Regions from separate parts of the Streptomyces sp. NPDC046915 genome, predicted to be linked through region 1. Evidence: riboswitches for the same ligand, from Rfam matches in the RefSeq annotation. Region 1 holds a riboswitch; the other holds the start of a gene.
The links. A riboswitch is a leader RNA that binds a small molecule or an ion and turns the genes downstream of it on or off. The one in region 1 is predicted to bind cobalamin.
Positions count from the first base shown of each region.

Region 2: another riboswitch for cobalamin. It lies ahead of ABZ915_RS32140 (prenyltransferase/squalene oxidase repeat-containing protein); the one in region 1 lies ahead of ABZ915_RS09580 (HoxN/HupN/NixA family nickel/cobalt transporter).

Region 1 covers NZ_JBEYXB010000003.1:307,281-310,449, reverse strand. The annotation lists gene ABZ915_RS09585 (helix-turn-helix domain-containing protein) at 1-43, shown strand, start outside; gene ABZ915_RS09580 (HoxN/HupN/NixA family nickel/cobalt transporter) at 73-1,185, opposite strand; cobalamin riboswitch at 1,215-1,400, opposite strand; gene ABZ915_RS09575 (metalloregulator ArsR/SmtB family transcription factor) at 1,481-1,840, shown strand; gene ABZ915_RS09570 (LAETG motif-containing sortase-dependent surface protein) at 1,864-2,790, opposite strand; gene ABZ915_RS09565 (glycoside hydrolase family 13 protein) at 3,075-3,169, shown strand, end outside.
Region 2 covers NZ_JBEYXB010000014.1:174,378-177,546, forward strand. The annotation lists gene ABZ915_RS32125 (hypothetical protein) at 1-17, opposite strand, end outside; gene ABZ915_RS32130 (XRE family transcriptional regulator) at 14-622, opposite strand; gene ABZ915_RS32135 (phosphotransferase) at 882-1,490, opposite strand; cobalamin riboswitch at 1,548-1,684, shown strand; gene ABZ915_RS32140 (prenyltransferase/squalene oxidase repeat-containing protein) at 1,798-3,030, shown strand; gene ABZ915_RS32145 (SCO2322 family protein) at 3,027-3,169, shown strand, end outside.

The sequences.
Region 1 (3,169 bases):
CGCCTTCACGCTGCTGTCCGAGGGGCTGGCCGCGTACGTGTAGCCGGCGGCGGACCCTGCGGGCCTGTCCGGTCAGCACACCTGGTCGGTGTCGGCCTGTGCCGGTGCCTGTGCCTGTGCCTGTGCCTGTGCCGGTGCCTGTGCCTGTGCCTGTGCCGTCCAGCGTTCCTCGACCCTGGCCAGCTTCCAGTACGCCAGTGCCGCCGCCCACACCACCACGAACAGGCCGACGATGAGGTAGCCGACGTTGCCGAGTTCGAGGCCGAGGAGTTCCATCGTGGCGATGACGAAGGCGACGGCGATGGACAGGCCGGTGATGGTGAGGTTGTAGAAGACCTTGCGCACCGGGTTCGAGAACGCCCACTGGTAGGCGAAGTTCATGAACGTGCCGTCGAGGGTGTCGAACAGGCTCATGCCGGCCGCGAACAGCAGGGGCAGGCAGAGGATCGCGTACCAGGGCAGTCCCGCCGCCGCGCCCGAGCCGGCCATCACCATCAGCGTGACCTCGGTCGCCGTGTCGAAGCCGAGGCCGAAGAGGAAGCCCAGCGGGAACATCTGGCCGGGCCGGGTGATGGACCTGGTGAGGCGGCCGAGGAGGCGGTTCATGAAGCCGCGGGAGTCGAGGTGCTGTTCGAGCTCCTTCTCGTCGTACGAACCCGCCCGCATCGCCCTGAAGACGCGCAGGATGCCGACGAGGGCGACGAGGTTGAGCGCGGCCACGAGATAGAGGAACGTGGCCGAGATCGTCGTACCCATGAAGCCCAGCACCTGGTGGGTGCGGGAGTTCTCGTTCATCACCCGGCCCGCCAGCTGGGTGCCGCCGGCGATCATCGCGGCCAGCACGACCACGACGCTGGAGTGCCCGAGCGCGAACCAGAAGCCCACCGAGACCGGCCGCTTGCCGTCGGCCATCAGCTTGCGGGTGGTGTTGTCGATCGCGGCGATGTGGTCGGCGTCGAAGGCGTGCCGCATGCCGAGGGTGTAGGCGGTGACGCCGAGCCCGATGCCGAAGGCCTTGGAGCCGACCTCGTAGTGACCGGGGGCGACGAGGAGGAACAGGATGCCGAAGGCGACGACGTGGAGGGCGGCGATCACACCCATCAGCCCGGCTGTCTTGACGGTGTCCTCGCGCCGCCAGCGGAAGGAGGCGGCCTTGGTCTCGGGCACGGTCTCGGGCAGGGTCATCCGGTTTCACGCTCCAGCACCTCGTGGATCACTTCGTGAGCTGCCGTGGCCGGTCTCCTGGCTTTCGGGTCATGCGTCCGCCGTCCCTGCCTTCCCGGTCGTACGACCAGTGGCCCGGCGGGTGCCGGACGGGACGGGAACTCCCCGATTCACAGTGGCGAGGGCCGCGTCGACATCGCATCGACTTCCCGAGCACCACGGCCCGCCCACCGTAGGGGCGCGGGCGGTCGTCTGCATAGCTGCGTACCTGCGCAGGTATGGAAGATCACAGAAGGGCGCCTGCGAACATGGCGGTATGCATCTCGTGCCTGCCGACCGCGCGGACCGTCGCACCATCGACGGTCACCGGGTGTGCGACGCCATCGCCGCGATCGGCGAACCCGGCCATGTGCGCGCCTGGGCCGACCGCTTCTCCCTGCTCGCCGACGCCAAGCGGCTCGCTCTGCTGCTCGCCCTGCACCGCACCGGCCCGCTCGCCGTGTCCGACCTGGCGATCGCCACCGGAATGAACGACCCCGCGGTGTCGCAGGCGCTCAGGCTGCTGCGGGCCGCGGGGGTCGTGGAGGGCGAGAAGGAGGGACGGGTGGTCAGGTACCGGGTGGTGGACACGGAGGTTCAGGGCTTGCTCAAGCACTGCACGGCCGACGGAGACTGAGCGGCCCCGGCCCCCTGGAAGGGTCAGCCGCGTGCGGTCCGCTTGCGGCGCGTCGCGACGACGATGGCCGCGCCGCCCGCGAGGAGCACCGCCGCGCCTCCGGCGAGGATGCCGGAGCTGCTGCCGCCACCGGTCTCGGCGAGGTCGCCGCCGCCACCGTCGGGCGTCGGGGCCGCGGCCGGGGTGGACTCGGAGGCGGACGGGGTCGGCGTGCCGGTGGACTTCGACTCCGAGGCGCTCGGGGTCGGGGTGTCGCTGCCCTTGGCCGGCGTCGACGGCTGGGCCGGGGCGGACTCCGGCGCCGAGGGGGTCGGCGTGGCGGACTCGGTGGAGGCGCACTCCTTCGTGCCGCCGTTCCAGGCCGCGATCAGCTTGTCCTTGATGACCGGGTGATCCGGGCCCTTGGGCAGGTCGCCGTGCTCGAAGCCGTCCTTGGCGTCGAGCTTGCCGTCGAACTTCACCGCGCCCCGGTACAGGTCGATCTGCGCGAAGCAGCCCGCGTCGGGCACCGCGATGTCGAGGGAGTCGGTCTGGCCCGGCTTGACGGTCACGGTGTCGAAGTCGACGAAGACCTGCTCGCCGGAGGTGTTGAAGGAGGCACCGTGGGCGAGGTAGGAGGCCAGCGAGGCGGTGCAGGTGGAGGCGTCACCGGCGGTGCGGACCTTGACGTGGACCTTGCCGTCCTCGGTGGGCTTGAGGTTCTGGTCGTCGACCTTCACCGAGTCGTAGAAGCTGGTGCCGTCGAGCGAGAACTGGCAGCGGTCGGTACCGGTCTCCGTGCCCGCGCCCGTCCCCGGCTTGTAGGTGCCGCCGGACTTCCAGCCGTCGCCGCCGGGCGCGTCGTTGGCCAGAGCCGCGGAGGCGGCGGCGACGGAGGCCGCGCAGAGGGCGAGCGTCGCGACGCCCGTCCCCAGCAGGCGGCGCGTGGTGGCACGGCTCGCTATGGACATGTGTATCCCATCAGGAGTTCTGAGAGTGCTTCAGGCAGCGCGAAGCGGACCGCGGCAGGCCGAAGCAGGTCGAAGACACCGGGCCCATCGGTCACATGCGCCACAGCGTGTGCACATGGTGGGTCGACCGGCAGAACCCTGTCAACCTGCGCTGTAGCAAGGGGAGTTCGGCGCTCAACACAACTTCGCCACACTGGGAATGATCTACTCCGCAGAGTGTGAAGGTTCGCTTTCCCGGCAATGTGGACAGGCTCTCCCCTGTCGTCCTTTCCAAGGGAGCCACTGTGACCGACCATTCGTCCAGGAACCCCGACTGGTGGCGCCAGGCCGTCGTCTACCAGGTCTATCCCCGCAGCTTCGCCGACGCCGACGGCGACGG
Region 2 (3,169 bases), on a different contig from region 1:
GATCTTTTCCGGCTCACTGACCGTCCTTCGTGATGTCCGCGCTCGCGTACGTGTCCTCGGAGGTGATGATCATCTCCGCCAGGTCGGCGAGCGTGGCGAGCTGACGGGGATTCATCCGCGGGGCGCGCATGGCCAGTCGTACCAGTCCGCTCTCGCGCAGCCGCAGCAGCGGGTCGGCCTGCGCCTCCAGGCTCTGGAGCACCGGCTGGAGCGCCTCGTACAGGGCCTCCGGCTCGTCCGCGGTGAAGTATCCGGCCGGGAGGCCGAAGAACCTGCGCAGCCGGTCGGTGTGTTCCAGGCTCGGCATGCCGCTCTTGCGCCACTCGCTCAGCCACTGCCGGCTGGTGCCCGCGATCCTGGCCAGTTCGTCCAGCGCGTAGCGCTTGCCGTCCGGCCGGCGCCGGGTCTCGCGGATGAAGTCGAGCCGCTGCCGCACCCGTTCGGCCAGCCCGGTCTCGGGTGCGGTGCCGCCCCCGAGCAACCGGGCGACCACCTCGGCGGGGATGCCGGTGCGGTACGAGAGGTCGGTCACGTCCAGGACCTCGGGCAGCCGGCCCGGCCGTTCGGTCAGCTCCCCGAGCCGTTCGAGCAGGCCGGCGAGCGGGGCGTGGGCGTCACTCACCGAGGTCCCCCCTGGGCATGTCGTCGGTTCCGTGGCTGAGTTGACGCGAGGCTACCGGGTCGCCCGCCGGTCGAGAAGTGATGTCAATGACAGCTGCTGAATTAGGCAGCAATCGTTGACAGTTGAGGTCCGGTCGGGACAGGATCATGACGCCACCCGGCCCCGGCCCCGGGTGCCGCCTATGGGGGAGCGGCATCGGGGGTCGGGACACCCTGGGCATCCCTGGGCATCCCGGGACACCCCGGGGCAGCCCTGGTCGTCAGCGGGTGAGCGTCCGCACCAACTCCACGGTCCCCCCGAGGAGTTCGACCTCCCTGGCACTCATCGTCGGATTGGCCGCGCGCCGCCGCCATGCCTCGGTCAGTCCCGTCTCCGTCAGGTCGGACGGGACGGCGGCCTGGGCGAGGATCACCGCGGACATGCCCCAGTCGAGGCCGGGCGGACCGTCCTCGGTGTTGCTCCAGTCGATGCCCCGGGGACCGTCCGGGGTGAGGATCACGTTGTCGGGGTGCAGGTCCAGATGGAGGACGCGGGCACCGGGGCCGGCGGAGTCCCGGGCGGGAACGGCGTGCAGCAGCCGCAGCAGCCGGGCGAGTTCGGCGCCCGCCTCGGCCGGGCCCAGCGAGCCGTCCAGGAGGGCGGCGAGCATCGTCGGCCCGGACAGCCGCTCCATCACCAGGTCGGTGCGCGAGCCGGACGGCCGCACCCGGGGCACCGGGTAACCGTGTTCGCGCACGTACGTCATCACCGCCCCTTCGGCGGCGGCGTCCCCCCGCCCCTCCCGGTCGCGGCGCAGCACCCACGCCTCGTCGATCTCGTACACGTCGGCTGTCCGGCCGGAACCCAGCAGTCTCCCCGTCGACGGCATGGCGCGACCCTGACCACCTCGCCTGTGCCCCTGGCGCGCAGCCGCCTCCCAGCCGCTGTCTACCGCCGGGTAGAGTGTCCGGGCGTCATCACACCCGTACGGGGCGAAGCCGGTGCAATTCCGGCGCTGACCCGCAACCGTGAGCCGTTTCAACGACGGTGAGCCGGACCGCCACGCACGGGAAGTTGACCGGCTCACGTGCGCGGCGGCCCGCCGTGCGCGGCACCGTCGAGGTCTACGGGGCCGAGCCGCGCGGGGTGTCCCCGTGCTGCCCGTGCTCCCCCGCAGGGAGAGGCAGAAGCCGCCAATGAACGTCCGCCGCAGTGCCGCGGTACTCGCCGCCATCGGCGTCATAGCCGCAGCCGCGCCCGCCATGGCCGCGTCGCCGTCGCCCTCCCCGTCGAAGGCGCTCCCGTCCGGGCTGTACGGCAGCGCGGACCCGAAGTACGACGGCGTGTGGCGGCAGTCCCTCGCGCTGCTCGCCCAGCGCACGGTCGGTGTCCGGCCCGCCGCCGAGGCCGTCGACTGGCTGGTCGGGCAGCAGTGCGCCAACGGCGGCTTCGCGGCCTACCGCCCGGACCCCGGCAAGACGTGCGAGGCGACCGGCGCCCAGGCCGACACCAACAGCACGGCCGCCGCCGTACAGGCCCTGCACGCGCTCGGCGAGCACGACGGCGAGGTCCACAAGGCCGTCGTCTGGCTGAAGATGATGCAGAACAAGGACGGCGGCTGGAGTTACACGCCGGGCTCGCCCAGCGACACCAACTCCACCTCCGTCGTCATCGGCGCGCTCGCGGCGGCCGGGGAGCAGCCGCTCCAGCTCCGTACCGAGGGCAGGACCCCGGCCGAACTGCTCGCCAAGTGGTCCATCCCCTGCGACGAGGACGGCGGCGGCGCCCTCGCCTACCAGCCGGACAAGAAGGGCGAACTGGCGGCCAACGCCGACGCGACGGCCGCCGGGGTGCTGGGCGCGCTCGGCAAGGGCTTCGTGACGACGGCCGGGAAGGCGGTGGAGGAGGGCAACGCCTGCGCCGACTCGGGCAAGCCGCTCACCCCGCGGGAGATCGCCCGCAACGGCGCCGCATATCTGGCGGACGAGATGCACGACACCGCCCACCTCACCTCGGCGCTCCCCGGCGCCAAGGACCAGCCCGACTACGGCAACACCGCGGACGCGGTCGTCGCGCTGGCCGCCCAGGGCCGGATGAGGCAGGCGCGGGAGCCGTACGCCTGGCTGGTGACGAACTCCGCGCGGTGGGCGAAGCAGAGCGGCCCCGCCGCCTACGCCCAGCTGATCCTCGCCGCGCACGCGATGGGCGCCGACCCGCACGACTCCGGCGGCACGGACCTCGTGAAGGCGCTCGACGCGACCGGACCGGCGCCGCAGACGGCTCGGGCGACCGGCGCTGAGACCGAGCGGGCCGAGCACGACTCGGGGACGAAGGCGACGAAGGTGTGGTGGATCGTCGGCACCGGCCTCGTCGCGGGCATCGGCATCGGCTTCCTGCTCAGCGGCCGCCGCAGGAAGCAGCAGCCGTGACCGTCGTCCGCCGTGCCGGGGCGGTACTCCTGGCCGCGTTCCTGTGCGTGGTGTCGGCCGGGCAGGCCCAGGCCACCGGCTACCGCTACTGGTCCTTCTGGGAGCGCACCGGCGGCCACTGGACGTACGCCACGCAGGG